DNA from 2 places in the Martelella sp. AMO21009 genome. Region 2 is predicted to be linked to the other one. Evidence: predicted binding sites of a transcription regulator. Region 2 holds the regulator's gene; the other holds the start of a gene.
The links. The regulator HrcA, encoded in region 2, represses chaperone genes, less so after heat shock. The targets are predictions, from matches to a motif close to GTTAGCACTCNCNNNNNGNGAGTGCTAAC.
Positions count from the first base shown of each region.

Region 1: the regulator HrcA is predicted to act here: its motif matches at 2,967-2,995, upstream of V6766_RS11620 (co-chaperone GroES).

Region 1 covers NZ_JBAKFR010000008.1:70,045-77,264, reverse strand. The annotation lists gene V6766_RS11640 (amylo-alpha-1,6-glucosidase) at 1-1,687, shown strand, start outside; gene V6766_RS11635 (hypothetical protein) at 1,877-2,098, shown strand; gene V6766_RS11630 (usg protein) at 2,164-2,412, opposite strand; gene V6766_RS11625 (hypothetical protein) at 2,458-2,811, opposite strand; gene V6766_RS11620 (co-chaperone GroES) at 3,147-3,461, shown strand; gene groL (chaperonin GroEL) at 3,516-5,144, shown strand; partial or broken gene V6766_RS11610 (transposase domain-containing protein) at 5,413-5,571, shown strand; gene V6766_RS11605 (MFS transporter) at 5,675-7,162, opposite strand; gene V6766_RS11600 (TetR/AcrR family transcriptional regulator) at 7,159-7,220, opposite strand, start outside.
Region 2 covers NZ_JBAKFR010000003.1:364,986-372,205, forward strand. The annotation lists gene rpoN (RNA polymerase factor sigma-54) at 1-988, shown strand, start outside; gene hpf (ribosome hibernation-promoting factor, HPF/YfiA family) at 1,315-1,884, shown strand; gene ptsN (PTS IIA-like nitrogen regulatory protein PtsN) at 1,940-2,404, shown strand; gene grpE (nucleotide exchange factor GrpE) at 2,754-3,386, opposite strand; gene hrcA (heat-inducible transcriptional repressor HrcA) at 3,492-4,580, opposite strand; gene rph (ribonuclease PH) at 4,732-5,454, shown strand; gene V6766_RS05990 (VOC family protein) at 5,459-5,872, shown strand; gene rdgB (RdgB/HAM1 family non-canonical purine NTP pyrophosphatase) at 6,089-6,733, shown strand; gene hemW (radical SAM family heme chaperone HemW) at 6,748-7,220, shown strand, end outside.

The sequences.
Region 1 (7,220 bases), on a different contig from region 2:
GCAATCGGCCCAGCCTGAGGTGGAGGCTGATCGCGTCCGCCTTTCCTATCTCGGTCTCGATGGGCGAACACGTGCAACGATTCTGCGTTTCGGCCCCGAACCCTCGTCAATTGCGGGAGATCATGCCCGTTATCAGATAACCCTTGGGCCACGTGAAGCCCGCTCGCTCTTCATCGAGATTATCTGTGACGAGCGCAGTGAAGAGAAAACGCCACCCCGAAAGACATTTTTCTCCGCACTGCGTCGGGCGCGTCGAGCTCTGCGACGCTCGTCGGCTCGTGCCGCATCGGTGGTGACCTCCAACGAAATTTTTAATGAAGCCGTCCGCCGCAGCGTGGCGGACCTCTATATGCTCATGACCGACACGCCCGAAGGCCCGTACCCCTATGCCGGCATCCCTTGGTTCAGCACAGTCTTTGGTCGCGATGCGCTGATAACCGCCCTCGAGACACTTTGGCTCGACCCGGCAATCGCCCAAGGCGTCCTAAAGCATCTCGCCGCCAACCAGGCGGTTGATTTCAATCCAGAAGCCGACGCCGAACCAGGCAAGATCCTCCACGAGACGCGCTTCGGCGAGATGGCGGAACTTGGTGAAGTTCCCTTCCGTCGCTATTACGGCAGTATTGATTCGACCCCGCTTTTCGTCATGCTGGCGGGCGCCTACCTGCAAAGGACAGGTGACCTCGAAACCTTGCGTGGCCTGTGGCCCAGTATCCGCGCGGCGCTGGATTGGATTACCCGGTTTGGAGACCGGGACGGTGACGGCTTCGTTGAATATGGCGCCCTCACCGGGAAGGGTCTGGCCAATCAGGGCTGGAAGGACAGTCACGACTCCGTGTTCCACGAGGACGGCAGGCTTGCGACAGGGCCGATCGCCCTGGTGGAGGTGCAGGCCTATGTCTATGGCGCCTGGCGGGCGGCCGCGATCATTGCCCGCCAGCTGGGTAAGGACGATGACGCCTTGAGTTTCGACCGAATGGCCGAGACATTGCGCATCAACTTCGACAAAGCGTTCTTTGACGAAGAGCTGCAAACCTATATCCTGGCGCTCGACGGCGAAAAGAAACCTTGCCGCGTCCGCTCGTCGAATGCCGGTCATGCGCTGTTCACGGGGATTGCTTTTCCGGAACGCGCCGAGAAGGTCGTCCGGACCCTGATGGCGCAGTCATCTTTCTGTGGCTGGGGTGTACGCACTATTGCCGCCTCCGAGGCACGCTACAATCCGATGAGCTATCACAACGGATCGGTCTGGCCGCATGATAATGCGCTGATCGCTGCCGGTTTCGTGCGGTACGGCTACCGGGCCGAGGCAGCACGCATCTTCGAAGCACTGTTTGCCGCATCGACCTACATCGATCTCAGGCGACTGCCCGAGCTCTACTGCGGCTTCGTTCGCCAGCGCGGGAAGGGGCCTACGTTCTACCCCGTCTCGTGCATCCCGCAGGCTTGGGCTGCCGCAGCACCGCTCTTCCTGCTGGCGACAGTAATCGGTCTCGGTTTCGATCCACGCGCCTGCCAATTGACGCTGAACCAGCCTGTACTGCCATCTTTCACCGATGAAGTTGTGCTTCGAAACCTGCGGCTCGGTTCGGCATCGGTGGATATCGCTTTGCGCGGTACCCAATCGAAGGTGGTCGTTGACGTTCTCGAACGAAAGGGAGAGATCAAGGTGTTGACGACCAACTGAGAGCTTTGGCAGAACCGCCGCGGCCTTGGGCTCGAAAACGCTCCCAGATTTGTGCTTGGAGGCTCGGCCCGTAAACCAAGATCAACGTTTCATGCTTTTGCGGCGGAGTTCGGCTTTAGGTCGAAAAGGCTCTCGCCGAAGAAGCCGCGCTCTGCGCCATCCTTTCCACATGAACAGGAGGAAGTGTTGATGCCGATGACACGTGAAGAAGTTGAAGCCGTTCTGGGTCCAGTCGATGACGTGCTTGTCGCCGATCTTATTTCGACCGGTGCATCAGCCGAAGAGCTCAGGGAGGCGTGGGCATGGTTCAACAGCGATGAAGCGCTGATTGGAGCCGGTCGCCCTCTTCCCGGCTCACGAATCGGCGAATTGATCGACATGCTTGACGAAAGGGAAGATGACGGCGCCTGAGTGGCGACCGTTGCGTCTACCAGGCCAAGTCGCCGCGGCACGGGTCGCCGCGGCGATCTTCTTGTTCATTGGATCGAAATGACCCCGTCTACAGCTACCCAGTCCGACGGTTCAATCAGATGGTTGTGGGCAACTCGCACCGAATGGAGCGGTCCTTGCAGCGTTTCTGACCAGAAATCCAGGAAAGCGCAGAGTTCCGGAAAGTGCGGCGCCAGATCATAATCTTGCCAGACATAGAGTTGCAAAAGGCCGGGATGGTCTGGCATCCGATAATGGATCTCCGCCGTCGTCAGACCATATCCTTCCATCTGCATCAGGAATTCCCGGCTGACTTTCGAAATCACTTTATTCCATCCTCTTTAGACATGCATGTCTACGCCATGCTTTTTGTCGTCTCTGGCGCCCTGCAGTCGAGCCACGCACGGTCGTGGCTGTGCGTCCAGCCGCTGCAGCGCCTCCATAATGACGTCAAATGGGATTGGCTCAGGTGAGCCGGGTCGCTGTCGGAGCGCCGGGTTTGACTCGATAGCACAGGCATCGGAAACCCACGCCGCCAGAATCGCTCGTTTCTCATCCCGATGCAGTATCCGGCTTTTTAACACCTCGTTGGGATGAGAAAAATACTGCGCCGGTGACAACAACCGATCAAGATCCGGGTCTGTTGCGGACTGCAGCGATGACGGAATGCCCGTCAATTGCTTTCGCTTTTCCATCGATATTCTCCATCCAACATAACATTCTCACAAATATCAGTGACGGATTTGCGGAGCACATACCCCGCCGGAGAAGTGATTTTGGTATTTTCTTGAGGTGATTCAAGACAGAGCGACACTCGTCGGAACAAGAAATATTGTCAGAATTTCAGGGCCGTAGCACTTCGTGCCTCAGAGTGCTAATTTTTTTAACTCACCCTCTTGAAAAGATAAATTGGTGAACCCAGCTCATTTTCCGCGCATCGCCGAAAGGGATGCGCAAGCCCCGCTCCGGACCAACCGGTTTGGAGCGGAGGAACCTCTCTTTAAATCTGTTTGTCCTGAAGGAGAACGATATGACGTTCCGTCCACTACATGACCGCATTCTAGTCCGCCGCATTGAGGCCGAAGAAAAGACCAGGGGCGGCATCATCATTCCCGACACCGCCAAGGAAAAGCCGCAGGAGGGCGAGGTCATCGCCGTCGGCCCCGGCGCCCGCAACGAGGCTGGCAAGATCCAGGCACTCGACGTCAAGCTAGGTGATCGCATCCTGTTCGGCAAATGGTCCGGCACCGAGATCAAGATCAACGGCGAAGACCTGCTGATCATGAAGGAAAGCGATGTCATGGGCATCATTGAAGCCCAGGCGGAGCAAAGACAGGCCGCCTGAGCCATCCACCCTACGTTCATCAGTCAGATAGCTGCCTATTGAGGAGTTAAAGAAATGGCTGCGAAAGAAGTCAAGTTTCACACCGATGCCCGTGAACGCATGCTGCGTGGGGTCGATGTGTTGGCCAATGCGGTGAAGGTCACGCTTGGTCCGAAGGGCCGCAATGTTGTGATCGACAAGTCCTTCGGTGCTCCGCGCATCACCAAGGACGGTGTTTCGGTCGCCAAGGAAATCGAGCTGGAAGATAAGTTCGAAAACATGGGCGCGCAGATGCTGCGTGAAGTGGCGTCAAAGACCAATGATCTGGCCGGCGATGGTACGACCACCGCGACCGTGCTTGCTCAGGCGATCGTCAAGGAGGGCGCCAAGGCTGTCGCTTCCGGCTTGAACCCGATGGACCTGAAACGCGGCATTGATCTCGCCGTCGACGCCGTCGTCAAGGAACTCAAGGATAACGCCCGCAAGATCACCAGCAATTCCGAGATCGCGCAGGTCGGCACCATCTCCGCCAATGGCGATTCCGAGATTGGCCGCTATCTCGCCGAAGCGATGGAGAAGGTAGGCAACGAAGGTGTCATCACCGTCGAGGAAGCCAAGACCGCCGAAACCGAACTCGAAGTCGTCGAAGGCATGCAGTTCGATCGCGGGTACCTCAGCCCCTATTTCGTAACAAACCAGGACAAGATGCGGGTCGAACTCGAAGACCCCTATATCCTCATTCATGAGAAGAAGCTCTCCAACCTGCAGGCGATGCTCCCGGTTCTCGAAGCCGTCGTCCAGTCCGGCAAGCCGCTCCTCATTATCGCTGAAGACGTCGAAGGCGAAGCGCTTGCAACGCTCGTCGTCAACAAGCTGCGTGGAGGCTTGAAGATCGCTGCCGTGAAGGCTCCGGGTTTCGGCGATCGCCGCAAGGCCATGCTCGAAGACATCGCTATCCTTACCGGTGGCACCGTCATTTCCGAAGACCTCGGCATCAAGCTTGAAAATGTCACGCTCGAAATGCTCGGTCGGGCCAAGAAGGTCGCGATCGAGAAGGAGAACACGACCATCATTGACGGCGTCGGCCAGAAGTCCGACATCGAAGGCCGCGTTGCCCAGATCAGGGCGCAGATCGAGGAAACCACGTCCGACTACGACCGCGAAAAGCTGCAGGAACGTCTTGCCAAGCTCGCCGGCGGCGTTGCCGTCATCCGCGTGGGCGGCTCGACCGAGGTCGAAGTGAAGGAGAAGAAGGACCGCGTCGACGATGCGCTGCATGCTACCCGCGCCGCCGTCGAGGAAGGCATCCTGCCGGGCGGTGGTGTTGCGCTGCTGCGTGCTGTCAGGGCTCTCGACAATCTCAGTACGGCCAATCAGGACCAGAAGGTCGGCGTCGAGATCGTCCGCCGCGCGATCGAGGCTCCTGTCCGTCAGATCGCCGAGAACGCCGGCGCTGAAGGGTCTGTCATTGTCGGAAAACTGCGGGAGAAAAGCGAGTTCTCCTACGGCTGGAACGCCCAGACAGGCGAGTATGGCGATCTCTACGCGCAGGGCGTCATCGATCCGGCCAAGGTCGTCCGCACCGCGCTTCAGGATGCCGCTTCGGTGGCCGGCCTTCTGGTCACGACGGAAGCCATGATCGCCGAAAAACCCAAGAAGGAGAAGGCTCCGGCTCTGCCCGCCGGCGCCGGCATGGACTTCTAAGGCGATCATGGGTGGCCCGTCGCACCTGCAAGAGGCGGGCCACCTCACATCGTTCGGCTAGGTTCCGTCGGTCAAAATCAATGGAGCCACACTTTGATAAAGGAAGCGTCAACGCTTCGCCACCACTGGAGACCGCGGTACCATCAGCACCACTCAGCTGCTTCATTCTGCGATAACGTTACGAACATCCTGACATCCCACACGCAACAATCGGTAGCTGATCATTGCTCACAGCGCAGCGAACGGCAGGCCGGAGCCTATTCCTTCTCCGCTTGCGATGCGTTGGAAATTAATAGCCCCTGAGGACAACAGGGCGAGCGCTCCAATGGACATCGCCTCGCTTATCGAGACATGTAAGCTGAATGGCGTTGATCCGCAGGCTTATCTGACCAAGGCGCTCACCGCCATCGTGAACAGCTGCAAGTAGAGCCGGATCGACGAGTTGATGCCGCGGAATTATTCGAGTCCGCAAACGGCCAAAGTCTGAGCGGTCTATCCGAGAGGGCTTCCCGCTCTTCGTATTTTTGCGATCAGGCCACGTTCTTTCTGTCATAAAGAACCATCATGATAAACAAGGCGATTACCAATACCGAGCTGCCTATCATCACTGTGGACACGCCATCTATGAAGGCGGCCTTACCCGCTTCGATGACCTGGCTTCCAAGATTGCCACCAAGCTTTGCGGCGGCGGTCAGGGTCTGGTCGAGACTGTCCCATGCGCTGGGAGCAAGCCCTACTTCGGACGGAGGTGCAAACGATTGGGCGTAAATAGAGGCGATGACACTTCCCATGACGGCAACGCCGAGTGTCCCGCCCAACTCGTAGGAAATGCCTTCCAAGGCACCAGCCATCCCCGCTTTTTCTTCAGGAGCATTAATCATGATCGAGGTGGAGCCAACCGACATGATGCCGCCCAACCCGAACCCGGCGACAGTCAGGGTGGCCACCTGCCACAGCAGTGGTGTGGCACTGTTAGTCAGTGTGAATAGGGTGAGCCCAATCGCGGCCAATCCTAGCGTCAAGGCAAGCATGCGCGAGATCCCCACGCGGAACAGAACGGCTCCCAGGGTTGGACCTGCGATAAATGAACCCGCCGCTATCGGCAGAACGTAAAGGCCTGCCTGCAAGGGTGTGAAGTCGTCCACAAGCTGGAGTTTCTGGCTGAGAACGTATTGAAGACCTATCATTACGAAGCTTGCGAACAGCGCTCCGGCCGCTCCGATAGAGAACCCGGCATTACGAAACAGCGTAAAGTCGATTAGTGTCGATGAGAGAACGCGCTGGCGGCGAATAAACCACCAAAAGAATGTCACGCCGCACACGAAAGCGGCGGCCACCTCGTCCCAATGAATATCCGCCTTTAAGATGCCCTTGAGAGCGTAGAGGAGCGCGACAAGGCTTGCCGTCAGCACCGCCGAGGTGGGGGCGTCCCAATGGCGGTCTGGATTGCCCGCAAGCGCGGGTATATTGGCGAAGGTTAACACCAGCGTTACAATGACCACGGGTACGTTGATGAGGAACACCGATCCCCACCAGAAGTGCTCCAGCAAGAAGCCGCCGAGGATAGGCCCAAGCGCGGCGGCTCCGGCGGAGACCGATCCCCATATGCCAATGGCTACTGCTCGCTGGTGGTTTTGTGTAAACACCACTCGGATGATCGAGATCGTAGCAGGGAGCATGACCGCTGCGCCAATGGCAAGCACCGCTCTCGACGCAATCAGTGCCCCGGGGGTGGGCGCAAAGGCGGCAAATGTCGAGGCTGTGCCGAACACTGCTAGTCCGACGACAAACATCCTGCGATGCCCAATCCTGTCGGAAAGGGTGCCGCATCCGGGTAAAAGCCCCGCCATCACCAGTGAATAGGCATTGACCATCCAGAGCTTTTCGGCGGTCGTAGCTCCGAGTTCATGGGCCAGCACCGGTAGGGCCACATTTAGCACCGTCATGTCTACACCGATCAGCAATAGGCCGGTGGAGACGATGGCAAGAATGAGCCACGGATTTTTGTCAGTTATCATGCAGAAAGTCTCGTCATCTCGATAAGGCGGTGCCGGAAGCTTTCGGCGTCATGGGGGG
Region 2 (7,220 bases):
GGAGCCGTCCGAGATCGCCGGCAATATCGGCATCGGCGCCGACGATGTGATGCAGGTGCTCGAAAGACTCAAATCGCTGGATCCGCCGGGCATTTTCGCACAGTCGCTCTCCGACTGCATGCGCGAACAGCTCAGGCAACGCGGCCGGCTGGATCCGGCCATGGAAGCGCTGGTCGACAATCTCGATCTGGCGGCGCGGCGGGATTTCCAGAAGCTGCGACGCGTCTGCGGCGTCGATGACGACGATCTGCTCGACATGATGGCGGAGCTGCGCCGGCTGAACCCCAAGCCCGCCAGTGCTTTTGCCAGCGATGCCTGCGAATCGGTGCTGCCCGACGTGATCGTCACAGCGCGGCCGGGCGGCGACTGGCAGATCGAGCTCAACAGCGACACCCTGCCGCGGGTGCTGGTCAACCGCCCTTATCTGGCCGAGATCAAGGCGTCGCGGGGGATGTCGGAAGCGGACCAGACCTTTCTCAACGCCTGCCTGCAAAATGCCAACTGGCTGACCCGCAGCCTCGACCAACGGGCCCGCACCATCATGAAGGTCGCCGGCGAGATCGTGCGCCTGCAGGACGGTTTTCTGCGGCATGGCGTCGATCATCTGCGCCCGCTCAATCTCAGGACTGTGGCAGAGGCGATCAAGATGCATGAATCGACCGTCAGCCGCGTCACCTCCAACAAGTATATCCTCACGCCGCGCGGGCTGTTCGAACTGCGCTATTTCTTCACCGTTTCGATCGCCGGCGCCGATGAAGAGGCCGAAAGCCACTCCGCCGAGTCCGTGCGCCACAGGATCAAGCGGCTGATCGACGACGAGACGCCGGCTGCGGTGCTGTCCGACGACGATATCGCCGCGGTACTCAAGGAGGACGGGATCACGCTCGCCCGGCGGACGGTCGCCAAATACCGCGAGGCGATGAACATCCCCTCCTCCGTGCAGCGTCGAAGGGAAAAGCGGGCGCTTGCCCGCGTTGCGGCCGGCTGAACCGATTAGAGCGGACAAACAAGGCCCGCATTGACTTCGCGGTCCATGAACGATAGAGCATCCGCCGCAAAGGGTGCGAACCGACACATGAATGGTTTCGTGACCGGAAGCCGGCGCCGGAAAAGGCGAGCCCAACGGACGGACGGCACGAAAAACGCGGAACGAATTGCAGATTTCCCGCTGGCAAACGGCTGAAAAAAGCCCAAATAGATATTGATGACCGTTTGTCATCGCACTGCCAATCGGGCCAATCATCCGACCCTCTTGGAGGAGTTCGCGGCTTGGCCTAAAGTGGCTCGTGGAAACACAAGAAGAAGGGCATAACCATGAGTGTTCGCGTCTCGGGCAAACAAATGGAAGTCGGCGAGGCTTTCCGCGAAAAAATCGAGGATTACATCGAGGAAGCGGTCACGAAATATTTCGACGGCGGCTATTCCAGCCAGGTGACCGTTGAAAAGGCCGGCGGCGGCTTCGAGGCCGATTGCAAGGTCCATCTCGACAGTGGCGCCGTGCTGCACGCAGCCGGCAAGGCGCACGATCCCCAGGCCGCGTTCGAGGCTGCCTTCGAGCGGATCGCCAAGCGTCTGCGTCGCTATAAGCGCAAGCTCAAGGATCACCACAACGGCCATGCCGGCTCCGCCGAATTCGCCTATTCGGTAATGGATACGCCGCCCGAGGATGACGGAGAAATCCCGGAAGACTACGCGCCGGCGATCGTCGCCGAGGCCAAGGCCGAGGTGCGCACCATGGCCGTCGCCACCGCCGTCATGGCGCTCGACATGACCGACAAGCCGCTGATGTTGTTCCGCAACCCGGACAACAAGACGCTGAACATCGTGTATCGCCGCCCGGATGGCAATATCGGCTGGATCGACACAGCCGGCATTCAGGGCTGACCTTCAACAGGCGGACGCCGCAAGGCGTCCGCTTCTCACGCCAGGATACCAGGACATGGCACTCGACGACCTGCTGAAACAGGAAGCGATCATCCCCGCCCTCAAGGCCAATTCCAAGAAGCAATTGCTGCAGGAACTCGCCGCCCGGGCGGAAGCCGTGACCGGGATACCGGAGCGTGAAATCTTCGACGTGGTGCTGCAGCGCGAGCGTCTGGGGTCCACCGGCGTCGGCAACGGCATCGCCATTCCCCACGGCAAGCTGCCGAAGCTCGACCACATCGCGGGCGTGTTCGCCAGGCTTCAGCATCCCGTGAATTTCGACGCGCTCGACGATCAGCCCGTCGACCTCGCCTTTCTGCTGCTGGCCCCGGAAGGTGCCGGCGCGGACCATCTGAAAGCGCTCTCACGCGTCGCCCGCCTCTTGCGCGACCAGGAGCTGACCCGCAAACTGCGCGCTTCAGACAGCGACAGCGCGATCTATGCGTTTTTGAATTCGGACCCGGATTCCTCGGCGGCGTGAGGGTTTTTGCCCTCATTTTCTGGCAGCCTCCCCCCAATAACATGCGTCATGCTCGGGCTTGACCCGAGCATCTAACCACATCTGTCGCGAGAGAAGTGAGCGGATTTTCGCCAGCTATCGCAACAACACGCCGACATCCTAAGACGCCAGTCGAGTTGCTTGGATCCTCGGGTCAAGCCCGAGGATGACGCCCGTAAAAGGGAAAGGTTTTGGCAACTGAGGACAGGCGCTTTGTCTTGGCCCCAACGATCATGATAGCGCGCCGGTCGCATCGCCCCGGGTCCCGGCTCAAGGCCGGGATCACGATGCAGCGTTAGTGAGCCGCGCGAAGCCCGCCGCGCCGGCGCAATCACTCGTCCTTCGGCGCTTCGTCGGTCGGCTGGGCGGCTTCCGGCTTCGGTCCGCCCTTGGAGACGCCGACCATGGCCGGGCGCAGGACGCGCTCGCCGATCATGTAGCCGGCCTGCACCACCTGAACCACCGTGTTGGACGGGATTTCCGGGTTCGGAACCTCGAACATCGCCTGATGGATATTGGGGTCAAAGCGCGCGCCCTCGGCCTCGATCTTCTTCACGCCGTGGCGTTCGAGGCCCGAGAGCATCGAGCGTTCGGTCATTTCGACGCCCTCGATGAAGCCCTTGATCTCCTCGGTGCGCTTGTCTTCCGGGATGGCGTCCAGCGCGCGGCGCAGATTGTCGGAAACGCCGAGCATGTCGCGGGCGAACGCGGTCACGGCATAGGCCTTGGCGTCCTTGACGTCGCGGGCGGTGCGGCGGCGCAGGTTTTCCATTTCGGCGGCAAGGCGCAGAAGCTGGTCGCGCTGCTTTTCGTTCTCGGCCTTCAGGATCTCAAGCGGATCGGGCTCGGGCTGAGCCTCCTCGGCGATATCTTCGGCGGCTGCTGCATCCATCTCGGCTTCGAGATCGAGCACCGTTTCCTTGATTTGTTCGTCAGTTCCGTTTTTCTTGGTCTCGTCGGTCATGACGTCTCCGCAGATTTCATTCCAGTGGTGAATTTCTTGAGCCCCGATATCGAGGTTCAGCCTTGAAAAATCAAGGTCTGATATGGGGCGATACTGTTTGAAGCCTCAGCGCGTGCCGGAAAGCCGCGATAGCAGATGAGCGGTGTAATCCACCATCGGCACCACCCGGGCATAATTCAGCCGGGTCGGCCCGATAACGCCGACGGCGCCGACGACCTGATTGTCGCTGTCACGGTAAGGCGCGACCACCAGCGAGGAGCCGGACAGCGAAAACAGCTTGTTTTCCGAGCCGATGAAAATCCGCACACCCGAACCGCTTTCGGCGAGATTGATCAGTTCGATCAGGCTATCCTTCTTTTCGAGATCATCGAACAGCATGCGCAGCCGGTCGATATCGGCGGCATCGGCCACCCCTTCCAGCAAGTTGGCGCGTCCGCGCACGATCAGCCGCCCGGGATTGCCATCCTCGGCGCTGCCGGACCAGACGGCGAGCCCGCGCCCCACGAGATCCTGCGACAACTGGTCCAATTCATGGCGCACCCGGTCCTTCAGCCGTGTCAGCACCGACTTCAGCTCGGGCAGGGTCTGGCCGTTCAGATGAGCGTTGAGAAAATTCGCGGCCGCCGTCAGCTGCGACGAGGTGGTGCCGGCGGGAAGATCAATGATCCGGTTTTCGACCTGATTGTGCTCGCCGACCAGCACGGCCAGCGCCTTGGTCGGCTCCAGCCGGATGAACTCGACATGTTTGAGCACGGTGTCGCTTTTGGAGGTCATCACCAGGCCTGCCCCGCGCGACATGCCGGAGAGCATCTGGCTCGCTTCGTCCAAGAGCGTTTCCACTGGCTGACCGCTGCCAATGCCGCCCATCTGGCGCTCGATCTCGGCACGCTCGCTGTCCCCTAGGTCGCCGATCTGCATATAGGCGTCGACGAAGAAGCGCAGGCCGCTTTCGGTCGGCAGCCGTCCGGCGCTGATATGCGGGGCATAGATCAGGCCGAGTTCCTCAAGATCGCTCATGACATTGCGCACCGACGCCGGCGACAGCGACATCGGCAGAAGCCGCGACAGATTGCGCGAGCCGAGCGGCTCGCCGCTTTCCAGATAGGTCTCGACAATGCGCCGAAACACCTCGCGCGATCGGTCGTCGAGCGAGATGGCGGGCATGTCGGCCTTGATATTGCGTTTCGTGGTCATCCAAGCTTTGCCGGAACATGAAATGGTTTCCCGCCTAATATAGTGCGAAGGCATCGCCGCGCAATTGACCCGCGCCGGCGAGGCGTTTTTCTTTGCAAAAGCGGGCGCATGCTCGTAGAACGCGGCCAAAAGCAACCGGAAGGACCTCCCCATGCGGCCATCAGGCAGACAACTTACCCAGATGCGCAACGTCTCGTTCGAGCGCGGCTTCTCCAAGCACGCCGAAGGCTCCTGCCTGGTGAAGTTCGGCGACACCCACGTGCTGTGCACCGCCTCGCTGGAAGAGCGCGTGCCGCCGTGGCTGCGCAATGGCGGCAAGGGCTGGGTGACGGCCGAATACGGCATGCTGCCGCGCGCCACCGGCGAGCGCATGCGCCGCGAGGCGTCTGCCGGCAAGCAGGGCGGACGTACGCTGGAAATCCAGCGCCTGATCGGCCGCTCGCTGCGCGCGGTCGTCGATCTCGAAGCGCTAGGCGAACGCCAGATCAGCGTCGACTGCGACGTGATCCAGGCCGATGGCGGCACCCGCACGGCCTCGATCACCGGCGCATGGATCGCGCTTCACGATTGCCTGAAGTGGATGGAAGCGCGCAGCATGGTGAAGACCGGCAAGGTGCTGAAAGACCATGTCGCGGCGATCTCCTGCGGTATCTTCGCCGACCAGCCGGTGATCGACCTCGACTATCTCGAAGATTCGTCCGCCGAAACCGACGCCAATTTCGTGATGACCGGCACCGGCGGCATCGTCGAGATCCAGGGCACGGCGGAAGGCAAGCCGTTCAGCCAGGACGAGTTCCTGACGCTGCTGGACCTTGCCAGGAACGGCATCGCCGAACTCGTCGACCTCCAGAAGAAGACCGTCGAGAGCGCATAACGCCATGGAAAGCCCGATCGCCGCCATTCTGGAAACAGCACTCTATGTCGACGATCTCGACGCCGCCGAGGCATTTTATGGCGACGTTCTGGGTTTGGAGAAGATTTCCCGCGCCGGCGACCGGCATATCTTCTTCCGCTGCGGACCGGGCGTTCTGCTGATCTTCAATCCGGACGAAACCGAAAAGCCCGCGGCGCCGGACGCCCTGCCCGTTCCCGCCCATGGCGGTCGCGGTCCGGGCCATGTCTGCTTCCGGCTGAAGGACGACGATTTCACCGCGATGCTCGATCGTCTGAATGAAAACGGCATCGCCATCGAAAGCGATCTCCGCTGGCCGAACGGCGCCCGCTCGATCTATTTCCGCGACCCCGCCGGCAACAGCCTGGAATGCGCCGAGGGCAAGCTCTGGGGGCTGTGATGGCAAGGACTGTCCGCCTCCCTTCAATCTCTCCCCTTGAGGGAGAGATGCCCCGACAGGGGCAGAGAGGGGTGAAACCTATCCGAGAGCACAGCGCTTGCGGCTTATGCCCATTACCCCTCTCTGTCGCTTTCGCGACATCTCCCCCTCAAGGGGGGAGATTGGTTGGGGGCTATGCGGCGTACTCAAACCTCACTTCGTTCATCAGGACCTGACATGCGCAAACTCGATATCAAGACCATCGTCGTCGCCAGCCACAATGCCGGCAAGATCGCGGAGATCGCGGACCTGATCGGCCCGCTCGGTTTTTCGGCGAAATCGGCCGCTGAACTGAGCTTCGACGTGCCCGAGGAAACCGGCACGACGTTTGAGGAAAACGCCGCGATCAAGGCGCTGGCCTCGGCCCGCAAGTCTGGCCTGCCCGCGCTTGCCGATGATTCAGGCATCGCCGTCGACGCGCTCGATGGCGCGCCCGGCGTCTACACCGCCGACTGGGCGGAAACGGAAGACGGCAGCCGCGATTTCGGCATGGCGATGGAGAAGGTCGAAAAACTGCTTGTCGAAAAGGGCGCGACCACGCCCGAGCAGCGCACCGCCCGCTTCGTCTGCGTGCTCTGCCTCGCCTGGCCCGACGGCCACACCGAAACGTTCAGGGGCGAGGTCGAGGGCACGCTGGTCTGGCCGCCGCGCGGCGACAAGGGCCACGGCTACGACCCGGTCTTCATGCCGGCCGGCCATGACAGGACCTTCGGCGAAATGGAGCCCGACGAGAAGACCCATGGCGGGCCTGAGGATGGCGGCGCGCTGTCGCACCGCGCCCGCGCCTTCCGCCTGTTCGTGGAAAAGGGGCTGGCAAGCTGAGCGAACCGCAAACCATGGCCCGCGACGATGGCGAACCGGGCTTCGGCGTCTATCTGCACTGGCCGTTCTGCGCGGCCAAATGCCCCTATTGCGACTTCAACAGCCATGTCCGCCACCAGCCTGTCGACCAGAAGCGCTTCATGGCCGCCTTCGCCCGCGAGATCGATCATATGCGCGCCCTTTCCGGCCCGCGTGCGGTCACCAGCATCTTCATCGGCGGCGGTACGCCCTCGCTGATGGCACCGGAAACACTTGGCGGTATTCTCGATGCGGTCGCGAAGGCATGGCACGTGCCGGACGGGATCGAGATCACGCTGGAGGCCAACCCCTCAAGCGTGGAGGCGACCCGTTTCCGCGGCTATCGCGCCGCAGGCGTCAACCGTGTTTCCATGGGCGTGCAGGCGCTGGATGACAAGCAATTGCGGTTTCTCGGGCGGCTGCACAATGTCGAGCAGGCTCTGGGCGCAATCGGGCTTGCCCGCGAAAT